DNA from 2 places in the Pseudoclavibacter sp. RFBG4 genome. Region 1 is predicted to be linked to the other one. Evidence: predicted binding sites of a transcription regulator. Region 1 holds the regulator's gene; the other holds the start of a gene.

The links. Region 1 encodes HrcA, which represses chaperone genes, less so after heat shock. Its sites were predicted from a motif close to TTNGCACTCGNNNNNNNCGAGTGCNAA; they were not measured.
Region 2: a site for HrcA is predicted at 4,935-4,961, ahead of C5E10_RS01740 (Hsp20/alpha crystallin family protein). Genes of this name have one in related genera too.

The regions. Positions count from the first base shown of each region.
Region 1 covers NZ_PSYC01000020.1:171,755-180,764, forward strand. The annotation lists gene C5E10_RS05870 (polyribonucleotide nucleotidyltransferase) at 1-89, shown strand, start outside; gene C5E10_RS05875 (pitrilysin family protein) at 226-1,575, shown strand; gene C5E10_RS05880 (histidine phosphatase family protein) at 1,575-2,174, shown strand; gene dapB (4-hydroxy-tetrahydrodipicolinate reductase) at 2,244-2,981, shown strand; gene C5E10_RS05890 (hypothetical protein) at 2,978-3,439, shown strand; gene C5E10_RS05895 (TIGR01777 family oxidoreductase) at 3,458-4,411, opposite strand; gene hemW (radical SAM family heme chaperone HemW) at 4,552-5,763, shown strand; gene C5E10_RS05905 (DUF4870 domain-containing protein) at 5,770-6,333, opposite strand; gene hrcA (heat-inducible transcriptional repressor HrcA) at 6,487-7,518, shown strand; gene dnaJ (molecular chaperone DnaJ) at 7,607-8,692, shown strand; gene C5E10_RS05920 (16S rRNA (uracil(1498)-N(3))-methyltransferase) at 8,694-9,010, shown strand, end outside.
Region 2 covers NZ_PSYC01000007.1:4,315-13,324, reverse strand. The annotation lists gene chvE (multiple monosaccharide ABC transporter substrate-binding protein) at 148-1,269, opposite strand; gene xylA (xylose isomerase) at 1,491-2,684, shown strand; gene C5E10_RS01745 (xylulokinase) at 2,840-4,279, shown strand; gene C5E10_RS01740 (Hsp20/alpha crystallin family protein) at 4,431-4,844, opposite strand; gene C5E10_RS01735 (DNA-3-methyladenine glycosylase) at 5,042-5,974, opposite strand; gene C5E10_RS18770 (hypothetical protein) at 6,130-7,383, opposite strand; gene C5E10_RS01730 (rhodanese-related sulfurtransferase) at 7,654-8,586, shown strand; gene C5E10_RS01725 (branched-chain amino acid ABC transporter permease) at 8,961-9,010, shown strand, end outside.

The DNA.
Region 1 (9,010 bases):
TCGACGACCGCGGAAAGCTGTCGCTCGCACCTGTGCTCGAAGAGGCAGCCGCTGAAGAGGGCGTCGCTCTCGAGGCAGGCGCTGAGTAGCTCAGCCCACCTCTGCTCCGAAGGGCCCCGCGCATCCGTGCGCGGGGCCCTTCGGCGTCTCGCGAGGTCTCGAGCCGCTGGGAGTTGTCTCGCGGCTGACGCCGGGACGGTCAACACGCTCTAGGCTTGACTGGTTATGCGCGATGCCATTGAACTGCCACTTGACCTTCCCGAGATCGAAGCACGAGTGTCGAACGGCGGTCTCTTCCGCCGTTCGGTGCTGCCGAGCGGGGTGCGCCTCCTGACCGAGGAAGTCGTCGGCGCGGCGAGCACCAGCATCGGCCTGTGGGTGCCGGTCGGCTCCCGCGACGAGCTCCCGCATGAGTACGGCTCCACGCACTTCCTCGAGCATCTGCTCTTCAAGGGCACGCCGACACGGTCTGCCTTCGAGGTGTCGGCGGCCTTCGAGCGCGTCGGGGGAGAAGTGAACGCGCAGACCGCGAAGGAGCACACCCTCTACCACGCGAAGGTCCGCGATGCCGACCTCCCGATGGCCGTCGAGGTCCTGAGCGACATGATCACCTCGAGCGTGATCGACGCCGCGGAGTTCGAGATCGAGCGCGGCGTCATCATCGAGGAGCTCGCGATGGCGGACGACGACCCGAACGACGTGGTCTGGGAGCGGTTCTACGAGACGCTCCTCGGCGCGCATCCGCTCGCGAGGCCCATCGGCGGCACACCGGCCTCGATCAGGGCCGCGGACCGCGACGCCGTGTGGAGCTCGTACCGCCAGCACTACCGCCCGGAGGAGCTCGTCGTGACCATCGCGGGGGCCGTCAACCACGACGTCGTCCGCGAGCAGCTTGAGCGCAACCTCCGAGCCGGCGGGTGGGACCTCGACGCACACGCCGTTCCCGTCTCCCGAAGGGCTTCGACGCTGGAGCCTGGGTCCGCAGTGCCGACGGGACCGCTCTCGGCCATCGAGCGCCCGCTGGAGCAGCTGGCACTCGTCATCGGTGGCCAGGGAATCACACAGCTCGACCCGCGCAGGGAGGCATTCGGCCTCATGCATCGGATCTTCGGTGGTGGCATGTCGTCCCGCCTCTTCCAGGAGATCCGCGAGAAGCGTGGTCTCGCCTACTCCGTGTACTCGTTCGGCGGCAGCCACTCCGACGTGGGAGTGACCGGCATGTACGCGGGATGCGCTCCCGACAACGTGCTGGAGACGGTCAGAGTGCTGCGCCAGGAGGCTGAGAAGCTCGTCCAGGACGGGGTTACCGCGACGGAGCTGGCCGACGCGAAGAGCGCGAGTGCCGGCGGCTCCGCTCTTGCGATCGAGGACGCCGACACCCGCATGTCTCGCCTCGGACGCGCGGAGATCCACACAGGTCGCTTCTACGACCTCGAGGCGGCGCTCTCGCGGGTCGAAGCGGTGTCGCTCGACGAGGTGCAGTCGGTCGCGGCCGACATGTTCAGTGGGGAGCTCGTCGCATCTGCGGTCGGTAAGCTCTCCTCGGAAGCAAGGACCGAACTGGAGCGCCGCTGATGTCGCACTACCTCTACCTCGTCAGGCATGGCGAGCAGGAGAACGCCGAGCACGGAATCACCGACGGCCCGCTGTCGGAGCGGGGTCGGGCTCAGGCTCATCTGATCGGCCGCCGACTCGCGAGCGTGCCGCTCAGCGAGTCCTACACGTCGCCGCTGGATCGCGCCGTCGAGACGAGTGCGGTCATCGACCAGTACACGAGCGGTCCCGCCGCGCTCGAGTCGACGCTGCTCTTCGACTGCATCCCCACAGGTCAGGACGGCGCGCCGTCGACGTACGACAGCTTCTTCGGCGGCATCGCTGACGAGGTCGTCGACGCTGGCATGGCGCAGATGAACGACGCGTACGACACGTTCTTCAGCAAGAGCCGCGATGACCGCCACACTCTGCTCGTGACCCACAACTTCGTGATCGGCGAATTCGTGCGTCGGGTGCTCGACGCCCCCGACTGGCGCTGGCTCGGCCTCAACTCCGTGAACACCGGACTCACGGTGGTTCGGGTGCGAACCAGGAAGCCGGCCGAGCTGCTGCTCTTCAACGACCTCTCGCACCTGACCCCGGAACTCCGCACGGGGGTCAGCACCTCGATCGCCGTCTGAGGTCGTCGGGCCTGCTGGCAGCCTTCCGCGGCGTCTGCTCCGCCGGCCGATGGCCGTACGCTTGTGGACATGGAAACAAAGGTCGCCGTGCTGGGCGCTTCCGGCCGCATGGGAACACTGATCGCACGGATCCTCGAGACGACCGACGGGCTCTGCCTCCATTCGGGGCTGACGAGTTCTTCTTCACTCGATGAGATGCTCGGCGCCGACGTGCTCATCGACGTCTCGCGGCTCGAGGCGTCGGAGGCGGCGGTGCCCTTCGCCCTCGAGCATGGCATCGACGTCGTCGTCGGCACGAGCGGCTGGGACGAGCAGCGGATCGCCGGTATCTCTGAGCTGGTGCCTCCGGAGCGTGCCGTCGTCTTCGTCCCGAACTTCTCTCTGGGCTCGGTGCTCGGCACCGCGCTTGCGAGTGTCGCAGGGCGCTTCTTCGAATCGATCGAGATCGTCGAAGCGCACCACGACAAGAAGGTGGATTCGCCGTCAGGGACCGCCGTGCGGACTGCGGAGCGCATCGCGGCTTCGCGGGAACTGCCGCTCGCCGCTGCGAACAGCGAGCAGGACGCTCGGGGGCAACTCGTCTCGGGCGTGCCCATCCACAGTCTGCGGCTGCGCGGAGTCGTGGCAGATCAGCAGGTGATCTTCGGGGGAGAGGGTGAGGTGCTGACGATTCGCCACGAGACCATCTCGCAGGAGGCCTACGTGCAGGGCATCAAGCTCGCCATCACGCGTGCGGTCGAGACGCGGGGCACGACAGTCGGGCTCGACGGCGTGCTCGGCCTCGCGGGACTGTCGGGTCGCTCGTGAAGAGCAATCTCGCCACGAAGCTCGGCGTCGCCGCCGTGACCCTGCTCCTCCTGCTCTACATCGTCTTCGTCTCGGGCATGGCGGTCTCGCTGTTCGCGGGCGATATCGTCGCCAAGGTGATGGGCGCCGCACTCATCGTGTTCCCGGTCCTCGCGGTCGTCTTCGTGGCCCGTGAGCTGCTCTTCGGGATGCAGACGGAACGACTGCTCGGTCGTATGGCGGACGCCGGCGAGCTGCCGGAGGACGACCTGCCCAAGCGGCCGAGCGGACGCGTCGTCCGCGAGGCGGCCGACGAGGACTTCCCGAGGTGGAAAGCTGAGGTCGAGGCCGCTCCTGAAGACTGGAGGACGTGGATGCGCCTCGGTCTGGCGTACTCGGCCTCGGGGGACCGAAAGCGAGCCAGGGCTTCTCTGCGTGAGGGCATCCGCCTTGAGAAGGCCGCTCGCGCCAGGGCGTGAGCGGCCTGACTCGAAGGGTCAGACCCCGGCGCCAGGCTCTGGCTCGAACTCCGGCGACTTGAGAGCCAGCTCGACCGCCTGACCCGCGGTGCGGTCCTTGAAACTGAAGCCAGCGTCGAGCAGCCGCTTCGGGCGGATCTGCTGGTCGGCGAGGAACAGTTCACGGCCCGCCTTCTGGAGGGTGAGGTCGATGAGTGTCGATGGCGCCTTGAGCTTGTAGGGGCGCCCGAGCTCGTCGGCCAGCTGCTGCTGGATCTCGTCGGCGGTCGCGGGCGTGGGGCCGACCAGGTTGTATGGCCCCTGCGCGTCGTCGGACTCGAGCAGGAAGCGGAGCGCCCGCACCTCGTCGCGCAGGCTCACCCACGGCCAGTGCTGCGTGCCGTCACCCAGCTGCGAGAGCAACCCGACGCTCGCCAGAGTCTTCAGGACGGTCAGGACACCGCCGCGCCCGAGGACGAGACCGGTGCGCGCCAGGACGACCCTGGTGCCCTCCGGGGCTGTCTGCGCGGCGCGCTCCCAGCGGTCGACGACACGAGGGAGGAACTCGTCGGTCTCGGGCAGTGCCGAGTCCTCGTCGAGTACCTGCCCCGGCCGGTCGCCGTACGCGCCCGACGCTGAACCGTTGATGAGGAGCGCCGGAGGCGTGGAGGAGGCCGCCATGGCACCGGTGATCGTGAGCGTCGCGTTGACGCGGGAACGCAGGATCTCCTTCTTCACGTTGTAGGTCCACGGCAGCTTGCTGAGCGGTGACCCGGAGAGGTTCACGACTGCATCCACGCCGTCGAGGACCCGCGCGTCCAGGGTTCGCTGGGCGGGGTTCCACCGGAACTCGCTGGCGTCCTTCGGGTCGCGCCTGACGAGCCGAGTGACGCGGTGGCCGTGCGCATGCAGTTCCTCGATGAGACGGTGGCCGATCATTCCGGATGCGCCGGAGACGAGAACGTGCTTTGGGGAGGTCGCCTGAGTGCTCATGACCTCGAAGGTAGTCGTGTCAGTTGGACGCGAGCGCAACGCGAGGCCGTGCTCGGCTGATCGCGCGCCTGATTGCGCCTAGGCTGTGCGGGTGCATCACGTGAACTTCGCCCCGAACAGGGCCCAGCCGAACGGCCATCTTGGCGCCTAGCGCCCTGCCGCTCGGTGAGCCGGTGCCCCCGAGCGGCGAGCTCCCCGCGCAGGCACTGGTCGGCGCCGAGTCGCGAGACTTCGGCGTCTACATCCACGTGCCCTTCTGCCGCGTGCGGTGCGGCTACTGCGACTTCAACACCTACACGGCGGAGGAACTCGGAGGGGTCTCGCGTTCCAGCTACGCAGGCGAGGTCGAGAAGGAGATGGTCATCGCCGAGCGGGTGCTGAGCGGTGCCCCTCGCGAGGTATCCACCGTCTTCTTCGGGGGCGGGACTCCGACCCTCCTGCCCGTCAGCGACCTTGCGGCGATGCTCGAGGGAGTGCGCAGTCGCTGGGGCCTCGCCCCAGACGCGGAGGTCACCGTCGAGGCGAACCCCGACTCGGTTGGCGAGCGTGAGCTCGCCGAGCTCCGGGCTGCGGGCGTGACCCGAGTGAGCTTTGGGATGCAGTCCGCCGTCCCGCACGTCCTCAGCGTCCTCGAGCGCACCCACGATCCGGCGCGCATCCCGATCGTGGTCGCCGCGGCGAAGCGAGTCGGGCTCGAGCCGAGCCTCGACCTGATCTACGGCACTCCCGGCGAGTCCATCGACGACTGGCGCCGATCGCTCGACATGGCGCTGGCTCAGGAGCCGCTGCACGTGAGCGCGTATGCGCTCATCATCGAGGAGGGTACGAAGCTGGCCAGGCAGATCCGCCGCGGCGAGGTGCCCGCCGTGGACGACGACCTGCAGGCCGACATGTACGAGCTCGCTGAGGAGCGACTCTCAGCGGCCGGGTTCGAGTGGTACGAGGTCAGCAACTGGTCGCTCGACGGCAAGCACGCGTCTCGCCACAACCTCTCCTACTGGAGAGACGCGGACTGGTGGGGATTCGGCCCGGGGGCGCACAGCCACGTGGGCGGCGTGCGCTGGTGGAACGCGAAGCATCCGAGCGCCTACGCGTCGAGGCTGGCTGAGGGCATCACGCCGGCCATGGGGCGCGAAGTGCTTGATGAGGAGACGAAGCGCTTCGAGCGGATCATGCTCGGCTCGCGTCTGCGGGAGGGCCTCGCGATCTCAGAGCTGGGCGACTCCAGTGTCGTCGCCGAGCTCATCGCCGAGTCGCTCGTCGACGGGAGGGCCGCGCTGAAGGGCAGGCTCGTCCCGACGCTCCGAGGGCGGCTCATGGCAGACGCGATCGTGCGCCGAATCGCCGCCTGAGCCGGCTCAGTTCACGAACCGGAAGGTGACCGGGTACCGGTAGGGGAGACCCTTGCTCGCCTGGACCGCGCCGAGAATCGCGTAGACGACGACGGCAACCCAGAGCAGCGGGTAGAGGAGCGGGACGATCAGCGCCAGGGGGCCGCCGATCAGCGAGAGCAGCGAGATGACGCCGATGCCGAGGTACACGATCGCAGCGGTGATGCCGAAGTTGAGCGCCTCGCGGCCCTCGCTGTCGGCGAGAGGCCCCCTGCGCCGTGTGACGAGCCAGAGAATGAGCGGCCCAACGGCGGGGGCGACGATGTTGAGCAGGTGATCGAAGGTCCCGACGAGGCGGTCGCCGTCTCGGGTCAGGGGCGGTTCTGTCACATTCTGCGGGCCCGACTGCTGGTACTGCCCGCCCTGCGGGTGTCCGTAGGGGGCCTGCTGGCCGTACGGAACCTTCTGACCGTTGGGAGCCTGCTGCCCGTACGGTGGCTGCTGCCCGTAGGGTCCCGGCTGGTCGTATGGCGGCTGCTGAGGCAGATCCTGGTGTCCTGGCGGCGGGGTCGGTGCGTTCTGATCTGACACGGGGTTCCTCTCGTCGGTTTCGCTCACGCTACTGCGCGTGCCCTGCGAGGGCCTGGCATCCTGCTGGTGGCGCGAGCGGAAAGCGGTAGGATTGGCAGTCTCAGGTTCGGAGTGCCAGTCCGACTCGCAGCAGCTCGTCGAGGGAGGAGCATCGTGGTTTCAGACAGAAGCATGCAGGTGCTCCGCGTCATCGTCACCGACTACGTGACGAGTCGTGAGCCGGTGGGCTCCAAGTCGATCGCAGACCGTCACGATTTCGGCGTCTCCGCGGCGACCATCCGCAACGACATGGCACAGCTCGAAGACGCCGAGCTCATCGTGGCCCCGCACACATCCTCCGGGCGCATCCCGACCGACAAGGGCTACCGACTGTTCGTCGACCGACTCGCCGAGTTCAGGCCGCTCTCCGGAGCGCAGCGCCGGGCGATCGAGACCTTCATCGAGGGCAGCGACGACGTCGACGAGGTGCTCGGACGGTCGGTGCGACTGCTGGCGCAGCTCACCAATTCCGTCGCGATCGCGCAGTACCCCTCGCTCGCGAACGCCGCGATCCAGCACGTCGAGTTCGTCCTGCTGTCCAGCATGCGCGTCCTGACCGTCCTCATCACCGACTCGGGCCGCGTCGAGCAGCGCATCGGGCATCTCCGCGCCGAGGTGAGCGTCGAACAGCTGCATGTGCTCCGGGACCGGCTGGCCGGCCGACTCGTCGGGAAGACGGTCGCGCGCGCGTCGACGGAGCTCAGGGACGTCAGCGGCATCATGGGGGAGCGAGACGCGGAGCTCTTCGCTCCCGTCATCGCCAACCTGCTCGAGCTCGTCCTGGCGCACCGCCAGGAGCGCCTCGTGATGGCGGGCACCGCGAACCTCGCCCGGACCGAACGCGACTTCCCCTCGAGCATCCTGCCCGTCCTCGAGGCCATCGAGGAGCAGGTGGTCCTCCTGCGGCTGCTCGACGAGCTCCACTCCAGCCCCGAGGCCTACTCGGTCAGCATCGGCCAGGAGAACGTCGACCTTGGCCTCGGAGAGACGGCTATCTTGACGAGCGGCTATCGCAGCTCGGGGAGCGACGCGCGTCTCGGCGTCGTCGGGCCGACGAGAATGGACTACCCGAGGAATATCCAGGCCGTTCGAGTGGTTGCGAGTTACCTGTCACGGGTGCTCGACGAGCAGCACTCGGACGACTGACCGACACCGCCACATCACTCGGCGGATGCACCCGGCGCCTGACAACGCAGGCGTGACACACACAGATGCAAAGAAGGAGTCGCCACTCTTGGCAGACCACTACGACGTGCTCGGCGTGAGCCGTGAGGCGTCCCAGGACGAGATCAAGAAGGCCTACCGCAAGCTGGCACGCCAGCTGCACCCGGACGTCAACCCGTCCGAAGATGCCGCGGAGCGCTTCAAGTCCGTCACGCACGCCTACGACACCCTCATCGACCCCGAGCGGCGCCGGCAGTACGACCAGGGCGGCCCAGATGGGCAGTCCTTCGGCGGCTTCGGCGACATCTTCGAGACCTTCTTCGGCCAGCAGGGCTCCCGCGGGCCTCGCTCGCGTGCGGAACGCGGCCAGGACGCGCTCGTGCGCGTCGAACTCGACCTCGACGAGGTCATGTTCGGCACGCACCGGGACCTCGAGGTCACGACGGCGATCGCCTGCGAGAACTGCCAGGGCACGTGCTGCGCGCCGGGTACCTCGCCCACGACATGCTCGGCATGCGGTGGGGCCGGGTCCGTGCAGCGACAGGTGCGCTCGATCCTCGGCATGGTCGTCACGAACCAGCCGTGCGCCCAGTGCCGCGGCTACGGCACGGTCATCGAGCACCCGTGCGACACGTGCCACGGCCAGGGCCGTGTCCGAGCGAACGTGAGCATCCCGGTCGACATCCCGTCCGGTGTGGACTCCGGGCTGCGCATCCACCTTCCCGGTCGAGGCGAAGCCGGACCAGCCGGGGGAGCGAACGGTGACCTCTACCTCGAGATCCGCGTGCGCCCGCACGAGGTCTTCTCACGAGACGGCGACGACCTCCAGTGCGTCGTCGAGGTGTCGATGGCCGACGCGATCCTGGGCACCTCGACCACGGTCGGTGCGCTCGACGGCGACGTCGACCTTCAGATCCCCGCGGGCGTGCAGTCGGGCGAGGTGCTGACCGTTCGAGGTCGGGGCATCACGCGGCTTCGCTCGACCCATCGCGGCGATCTCGACATCGCCGTCCAGGTCGTGACCCCGGCGAAGCTCGACGGCAAATCGCGCAAGCTGATCGAGGAGTTCGCTGCCCGTCACCGCCACGAGGCCCCCCGCCTCGCGCGGGAGAAGCAGGGCATGTTCTCGAAGCTCCGCGACCGTTTCGGTCGCTGACGTGGCGTGGCTCTACCTCGTCGAGGACCTCGACGAGGCGCTGCGCGTCGGTGACGTCGTCGAGGTGCGCGGCGCTGAGGCCAAGCACATGGCGGTCGCGCGGATGCGAGTCGGCGAACGTGTGCAGCTCGGCGACGGTCGCGGTTTCATCGTCGACGGCGAGCTCGCTCTGACTGAGCGCGAGCGCGCACTCGTCACGGTCGTCGCCGCGCGGCGAGTGGCGCAGGCGGCTCCGCGTGTCACGGTTGTGCAGGCGCTGGCGAAGGGCGGGCGAGACGACCTGGCCGTGCAGGTCGCGACGGAGCTCGGAGCCGCGGC
Region 2 (9,010 bases), on a different contig from region 1:
GTCTTGCACCATTGCTCCGTCTCACTTTCCGAGCGTCAACGCTCGGCACTGCTGCGCCTCGAGGGCGCGAGCTGCAACAGAAGCGCGCTCGGGCTGGTGTGGGGGCACAGCCAGCCCGAGCGCGTTCAGTGTGGTGTCGGTGACTCGTTAGAGTCCGACGTCCGATGCCTTGAGGAAGCCACTGTCGATGAGCTTCTCCTGCACGGTGTCCTTCGTGACGACCTCGGGGTCGAGGAGGTACGAGGGAACGACCTTGACGCCGTTGTCGTAGCTCTCGGTGTCGTTGACCTCGACCTCGGTGCCTGCCTTGAGCGACTCGACCATGGCGAAGACCTGGTCGCCGAGGAGGCGGGTGTCCTTCCAGACCGTCATCGACTGCTTGTCGGCGAGGATGTTCGTGACCGATGCCTTGTCAGCGTCCTGACCCGTGAGGATGGGCCACTCGGAGCCGGGCGTGTAGCCGGCGGAGACGAGCGCCTCCGCGATGCCCTGGGCGAGGCTGTCGTTCGGCGAGAGGACGACGTCGACCTTCTTGTCGGCGTAGTTCGAGGCGAGACGGGTCTCCATCTCGTCCTGAGCGCCAGCGCTCTCCCAGCCCTGGATGCCGACGGAGGCCCAGTCGTCGTTCGATGCCGGCGACTTGCCGGAGCCGACGACGAGCTTGCCTTCGTCGATGTACGGCTTGAGGACGTCCCAGGCTCCGGAGAAGAAGAACTTGGCGTTGTTGTCGTCCGGGCTGCCTGCGAAGGGCTCGAGGTAGAACGGGCCGGGCTGGTTCTCGAGGTCCAGGCTGTCGACGATGTACTCGCCCTGGAGCTTGCCAACCGCGTAGTTGTCGAACGTCGCGTAGTAGTCGACGTTCTCCGTGTCGTTGATGAGGCGGTCGTAGGCGATGATCGTGACGCCTTCGTCAGCCGCATCCTGCAGCACCGGTGCGAGCACCGAGCCGTCGATGGCGGCGACGACGAGCACGTCGACTCCGGATGCGATCTGGTTCTGGATCTGCGAGATCTGCGTGTCCGGGTCGTTCTCGGCGTACTGCAGGTCGGTCGTGAAGCCTGCCTCGTCGAGCTTGCTCTGGAGCTGCGCTCCGTCGTTGATCCAACGCTCGAGCTCGCGGGTGGGCATCGAGATGCCGACGCTCTCGACCTCGACTGCTGCTCCTGCTTCGCCGGTTGCTGCTGGGTCTGCTGGCGCGTCGCATGCGGTGAGACCGAGTGCGAGGCCTCCAACGACTGCGAGACCGAGCAACTTCTTCGTTGCTGACATGACGGTCATTTCCTCTCTGAAATGTGTTGCCCTAAGTTGTCGCGCCAAACATATACCCACTTGGGTCAGGTTGTGCAACCCCGTGTCAGATTCGTGACAAAACTAGCCCCAGGGGCCATCCGAACCCTGTCCCATCGGGAACTGGTGGTGGAAGTGACACAACGAAGTGCTATATGTTGCTCTCTGGAACTTATCAACGACGATACCTAGAACGGACTCCCATGTCTCTGACTCCCACCCCCGCAGACAAGTTCTCATTCGGTCTGTGGACCGTCGGCTACAACGGGACCGACCCGTTCGGCGGCCCGACGCGCGCCGACCTCGACGTCGTGCACGTCGTCGAGAAGCTCGCAGAAGCCGGTGCCTACGGCCTCACCTTCCACGACGACGACCTCTTCCCGTTCGGCTCGAGTGACGAGGTCCGCGACTCGCAGATCTCCCGCCTTCGTGGTGCACTGGATGCGACCGGGCTCGTCGTTCCGATGGTCACGACGAACCTCTTCTCCGCTCCCGTGTTCAAGGACGGCGGCTTCACCTCCAACGACCGCGACGTGCGTCGCTTCGCGTTGCGCAAGGTCCTCCGCAACCTCGACCTCGCCGCGTCGCTCGGCGCCGAGACGTTCGTCATGTGGGGCGGCCGCGAGGGTGCGGAATACGACTCCGCGAAGGACATCCGCCAGGCCCTCGAGCGCTACCGCGAGGCCGTCAACCTCCTCGGCGACTACGTCACCGACAAGGGCTACAACATCCGCTTCGCGATCGAGCCGAAGCCGAACGAGCCCCGAGGCGACATCCTGCTCCCCACAGTCGGCCACGCACTCGCCTTCATCGAGACCCTCGAGCGCCCGGAGCTCGTCGGCGTGAACCCCGAGGTCGGGCACGAGCAGATGGCCGGCCTCAACTTCGCGGCAGGCATCGCGCAGGCCCTCTACCAGGGCAAGCTCTTCCACATCGACCTCAACGGCCAGCGCGGCATCAAGTACGACCAGGACCTCGTGTTCGGCCACGGCGACCTGCAGAACGCGTTCGCGCTCGTCGACCTGCTCGAGAACGGCGGCCCCAACGGCGGCCAGACCTACACGGGCCCGCGTCACTTCGACTACAAGCCCTCGCGCACCGAGGACGAGACGGGCGTCTGGGAGTCGGCGGCAGCGAACATGCGCACCTACCTCCTCCTCAAGGAGCGCGCGGCTGCCTTCCGCGCCGACCCCGAGGTGCAGGAGGCTCTCGCGGCGTCCCGCGTCGACGAGCTGTCCACGAACACGCTCGGCGAGGGCGAGACCTACGACGACTTCCTCGCCGACCGCTCCGCCTTCGAGGACTTCGACGCCGACGCGTACTTCAACGGCAAGGGCTTCGGCTTCGTGCGCCTGCAGCAGCTCGCGCTCGAGCACCTCATGGGCGCACGCGGCTAGCCCACGTCCCACCGACTGACGGGTTCCCCGTCCCCCCGCGCAGAGCTGTGGCGGATGCACTCACCACGCGCGTGCATCCGCCCCAGCTCTGTCGTGCATGCTCGACCAGCGCCTGAACCTCAACACAGCACTCGCCCTACAGAAAGCAGACCACCATGCTCGTCGCCGGCTTCGACTCGAGTACGCAGAGCTGCAAGCTCGTCATCCGCGATGCGGAGACGGGTGCGCTCGTCCGCCAGGGGCGCGCCGCTCACCTCCCCGGCACCGAGATCGACCCGGCGAACTGGTGGGCTGCCGTTCAGGGCGCGACCGAGGCCGCAGGCGGGCTCGACGACGTGGCGGCGATCTCCGTCGCAGGCCAGCAGCACGGCATGGTCGCCCTCGACGCCGAGGGCCGTGTCGTCCGCGACGCCCTCCTCTGGAACGACACCCGCAGCGCAGGCGCAGCACGCGACCTCATCGCCGAGTTCGGCCAGGATGCGCTCGTCGAGCGCACGGGACTCGTGCCCGTCGCCTCGTTCACCATCACGAAGCTGCGCTGGCTGCGGGATGCGGAACCCGAGAACGCGGCGCGCGTCGCGGCCGTCGCCCTCCCCCACGACTGGCTCACGTGGCGCCTCCTCGGCTACGGCCCAGCAGGCGAGAGCCCCCTCGGCCCAGACCTGACGAAGCTCACGACCGACCGCTCCGACGCGTCGGGGACCGGCTACTGGTCGCCGTTCACGCTCGACTACGACCGCGAGCTGCTCATCGCGGCGCTCGGCCACGACGCCATCCTGCCCCGTGTGCTCGGACCGGACGAGGTCGCGGGGAAGACGCCGGCCGGCGCGCTCGTCGCCGCGGGCGCCGGCGACAACGCTGGTGCGGCGCTCGGCCTCAACGCGCGCGCGGGCGATGTCGTCGTCTCGATCGGCACCTCAGGCACCGTCTTCTCCGTCGCCGACCGACCGGTGGTCGACCCCCGCGGTGGGCTGGCCGGGTTCGCGGACGCGACGGGAGCGTTCCTTCCCCTCTCCGCGACCCTCAACGCGGCACGTGTCATCGACACGACCGCCGAGGTGCTCGGCGTCGACCACGAGGAGTTCGGTCGACTGGCCGCATCCGCCCCCGTCGGTTCTGGCGGTCTGGCGTTCGTGCCGTACCTCGACGGCGAGCGCACCCCCGACCTGCCGGATGCGACCGCGTCGCTCCTCGGCATGACCCGCGGCTCGTTCACCCGCGAGAACCTCGCCAGGGCCGCAGTCGAGGGCATGCTCGGCAGCCTCGCGCAGGCACTCGACGCCCACCGTGCGCTCGGCGTCGAGGCGAAGCGAGTCATGCTCATCGGCGGTGCAGCGCTGAGCGAGGGCGTCCGCGCCGTCGCGCCGACGCTCTTCGACGTGCCAGTCGAGATCCCGGCACCCGGCGAGTACGTCGCCGACGGCGCGGCTCGCCAGGCTGCCTGGGTGGCGACTGGGACACGTCCGGACTGGCCCGTCGAGACGATCGCTCGCCTCGAGCCCGCCCCTGACTCGGCGCTCCGCAGCCGCTACGCGGCGGCCGCGAAGCTCGCCCGCGAGACCGAAGAGGCAGGAACGGGACTCCACGCCGCCTGACGCGAACGAAGGCGCGAGCGCGCGTCGAGGACCAGCGCAGAGACGCACCGCCCCACAGACGCGGGGACACGCAGAGAGGGGCAGCGCCGGCTGGCGCTGCCCCTCTCTGCGTCACAGGGACCGCATCACGAAGCTGCGATCACCGGGCCGCTCAGGCCTGGATGGTCTCGACCTTCGTGCCGCTCTCGACCTCGATCTTGCGTGGCTTCGCGCGCTCGCTCACCGGCACGGTCACGGTCAGCACGCCGTGCTCGTAGCTCGCCGCGATGCGCTCGGTGTCGAGCCCCTGGCCGAGCGTGAACTGGCGGAGGTAGCTGCCGCCGTTGCGCTCACGGACGAGCCACTTGGCGCCCTCGGCGTTGACCGTGCTGCGCTCGGCGCGGATCGTCAGCTGCTGGCCGTCGAGGTCGACGTCGATCGAGCTCGGGTCGATGCCGGGCAGGTCGGCGGTGAGGATGTAGTGGTCGGCCTCGCGGTAGAGGTCGATGGGCATCGAACGCGGGCTGTTCGGTGCTCCCTGGAAAAGTCGTTCCATCTCCTGGAACGGATCGAAGACGCGTGCCATGTCGTTTTCCCTTCCTTGTACGCACGCTCGTCAGCGCGAGACGGTGCGGTGAACTTGAGTCGACTGGTGTCAACTTCCTTGAGCAGAAAATTAGCACTCTGCCCCATCGAGTGCCAGAAAGTTTGCTGAAAACCCCCTCAGCCGTGGGCGAACACCCCTCAGAGGAGGTCGGCGCAGGTCGGCGCCGGGCGCAGAGCTCAGTGGGAGCGGTGGTCTTGCACGGTCATACGGGGGCCGTGCTTCGGGCGCGGGTTGCCCGCGAGCTTGATGAGCCGCACGACCCGCTCGCGGTGTCCGCGCCACGGCTCGAGCAGCTCCCGCATGCCGTCGTCGTCGACGTCGCAGCCCGCGAGCGCCCACCCGACCATGTTGGGGATGTGGTAATCGCTGAAACTCGGAGCGTCGGGGTCGCCATGCGAGCGCTGCACGGTCTCGTTGGCCGTCCACACGCCGACGCCCACGATCGAGCGAAGACGGCGGAGCGGCTCTTCCGACCCCGTCGGCAGGCTGCTCGTTCGCTCCAGCGCCGAGGCGACCGTCGCCGCGCGGATCACCGTGCCGGACCGCGAGTAGTCGACGCCGGCCCGGTGCCAGTCCCAGCTCGGAATGCGCCGCCACTGCTCCGGCGTGAGCGGCAGGCGCATGTGCCGCGGCACGAGACCGGCCGGCCCTGGCGCCGCGTCGGCGTGGTCGCGGTGCAGGATGTCCCACGCGCGATGCGCCTCGAGGCCCGTGATCTTCTGCTCGATGATCGCCGCGCTCAGCGCCTCGAACACCGCACCCGACTTCGGGAGCCGCAGCCCCTCGTTCCGACGCCGCACATCCGCCAGCTCCGGCAGAGCGTCGAGACGGAGCTCGCTCCAGTCGTCGTCGCAGCCCAGCAGCGTGGGAGCCTCGTCGACCGCGATCTCGGCAGCCGCACCCCACGACACGACCCGCACCCCCTCCCGCGCCTGGCGGAACACCGTGGTCGCGCCTCCCGCCAGCGCGTGGGACGTGCGCCACACGTCGCGCGACACCGGATGCACCCAGCACGTCGGATCTCGCCTGCCCCGCATGAGGGGAGACAGGGTCTGCTGCACATCGACCGGCGACGCCGGCCGATAGAGCGACATGACCCGATCTGGCATGCCGCAAGGGTACGCAGACCCACGGACATTCGATCCTCCCGACACACGCCGCGACTCGCGGCCAGTGCGATAGCGACCTATGAGAAATTCGAATCAACGCGACTCCGCAACTCGCGAGGGAGCGATCCTCACCTATCAGCGGTCAGAGATCCTGCTCATCTTCGCTCATTGGACCTAGAATCCACTTTCTGATAGCCGAAGCTGCGAAATACTCGCCTCAGGAAACTCTCGCGCAAGTCGCTTGAACTAGCCGCTCGCTCTTCGAGGTCTCGTTCAAGTATCGCGATCTTCGCTCGACCCGATCTAACCCGAGACTCAAGATCGAGTTCCGCTTGTCGCATTCCAACGAGTCCGATGCGAGAGTTTGGCAGCAGGGTGGAGATCGAGATGAAAAGGCTCGGTCCACAGGCAGTCACAATGAACACCGAACCGACTAGCCATCCATGATTTTCAGCCAACGACATGCCGAGAAGAAAACCAAAAGCCAGAATTAAGAAAAGCACGGCACCCATAGCCACACGGGTAACGTATTTCGAGAATGACGTATCACTCGCCCAGCGCTCTCGCGCCGACTCACCGGAGAGCATTGCAACTACCACGGATAGAATAAATCCCGCCAGAAGAACCACGAGATTCGAGTTCATCCAGAACTGAAAGTAGATCTGTGAATTCAAGTATTGGATAGCAAGCAAAGCGCCAGCTAGAACCGCACTCGCGAGCGTTGCGAGGAGTGACGAAGCAAAAACGATCCTGAGTCGACGCCGCCATATGTTCGCTTGCCCTATAGCCTGCACCCAGCTCACAGCAACGACTCCCGAGGTGACCATCACCTCACGTTTCGCGGCAATTCCTTGAATCAGTGACTCTGACCTAGCAACTGCCGCCATATTCGCGCGAAGCTGCTCTTGCGAGGTGTAGACAACGAACTCGCCAAGGAGCGTCGCCAGAACTACAACCACCGCCCCAAGTGGGGCGACAAGCATGAACTTTCCGAGCTCGGCCGGTTGGTTCAAAACCGCAATACAACTGAAAAGAAGCGCCGGAAACAAGAATCCAACAAGTGATATCGCCGCCGTGGCGAGAATGCGCTGCACTTTTGGGATCGCCAACGAGCCGGATAGTTGCCCGCCGGCCACGAGGACATACAAACCGGCGAGCAATGTGACCACCACACTGAAGGCATCAACACCCCCATCGAGAACCGAAGCTCCGATAGTCGTGAAAACTGTTCCGAGCGCCTCCCAATCACCGACGGATGAAGTCGACGACAGGGCCGCCTGAAACGGCACGACCAACGGTAGAGAGTAGAGCAGAAGGGCAATCAGGCTGACGGCTATGAGTTGAACCAATGAGGCGCGCCATTGGCGGCGTTCACTAGGAAAAGAGGGCTCCAATTTAAATTCAGTCACCTGCGTGATAATAGAGGCAGACCCGGCCCACACAAGACAAACTGGGAATATTTGCGGATCCTTCGGCACCCAGAAGGTTTTTCTGAACAAATACGCGAGTTGACGACACGGCTCCACCGACCAGCAGATGATCTGTGAGATACCTCTTCGATCCAACACCAAGGGCTGTCTTTGGCCCTGCTGGCCGGCTGGCCGCACTTGAGATCCCTTCGCATGATGGACGGAACGTCTGCCCCTGGCCAGCACGCGCCCTCACCTAAAATCGTCCTCATGGCTGTCCCCAAGATCGTGCTCTACTACGCCTTCGCGCCCCTCGCCGACCCGGAGGCGATCCGCCTCTGGCAGCGCGACCTCGCGGCGTCCCTGGGGCTGCGTGGGCGCATCCTGATCTCCAAGGACGGCATCAACGGCACCCTCGGCGGCGAGCTGAACGCGCTCAAGCGCTACGTGCGCACCACCCGGGAGTACGCGGCCTTCAAGGACGCCGACTACAAGTGGTCGGAGGGCACTGGACTCGACGAGCTGGGACAGAGCCTCGACTTCCCACGCCTCAGCGTGAAGGTGCGCGACGAGATCGTCAGCTTCGGGGCGCCGGGCGAGCTCGAGGTCGACGAGCACGGCGTCAAGGGCGGCGGGACCCACCTCGCCCCCGACGAGCTGCACGCACTCGTCGAATCGCGCGACGAGATCGTCTTCTTCGACGGCCGCAACGCGATCGAGGCGCAGATCGGCCGCTTCGAGGGCGCCATCGTTCCGGAGACCGGAACCACCCGCGACTTCATCGCCGAGCTCGAATCGGGCAAGTACGACGACCTCAAGTCCAAGCCCGTCGTCACCTACTGCACGGGAGGCGTGCGCTGCGAGGTCCTCTCAGCGCTCATGCTCAAGCGCGGCTTCAGCGAGGTGTACCAGCTCGACGGCGGCATCGTCCGGTACGCGGAGCAGTTCGGCAACGAGGGACTCTGGAAGGGCTCCCTCGCGGTCTTCGACGCTCGCGAGCACCTCGAGTTCGGCCCCGACACCGACGTCCTCGGCCGCTGCCGCGAATGCGAGAGGCCCACGCACCGCACCCAGAACTGCAGCGACCCCTCTTGCAGGGAACGCTTCGTCGCCTGTGCGGACTGCGGCGAGCGCGCACTCCACTGTCCCGAGCACACGCCCGCGGGCCTCAGTGCCGCGGCGGGGGCACCATCCGGTCGGTGACACGCCGGAGACGAAAGACATCTTCACAAATCGGAGATCTTGGATGTGGCGGCACACTGCGCCGCACTGGAGCACCATATTTGTGGTGACGTAGAACAAAATTGCGCGCTGAGGCTCCTGGCGGCGAGCAGAGCGCCTTCCGCGCGACTATCGTGTGTAGCGGCAGTGAAACATTGCCGATACAAACCATCCGTAGATTCGCAGAGTGGCGAATCCTCGCTTGCAGAAATAGCAGTTCCAGAATCTCGTTCAGTCGTCGTGCCCAGCCCGACTCGCACTGGAGGTACTCCGTGCCCCTTCTCCCCAGTCCGCTCACGCCAGCCGGTCCGCGCTCAGCGACCGCCCGGCGTTCCCGGCTCACCCGAACCCACCGAATGCTCGCAGCACTCGCGATGTCGCTCTTCGCGTTCCTCGGCGTCTTCGC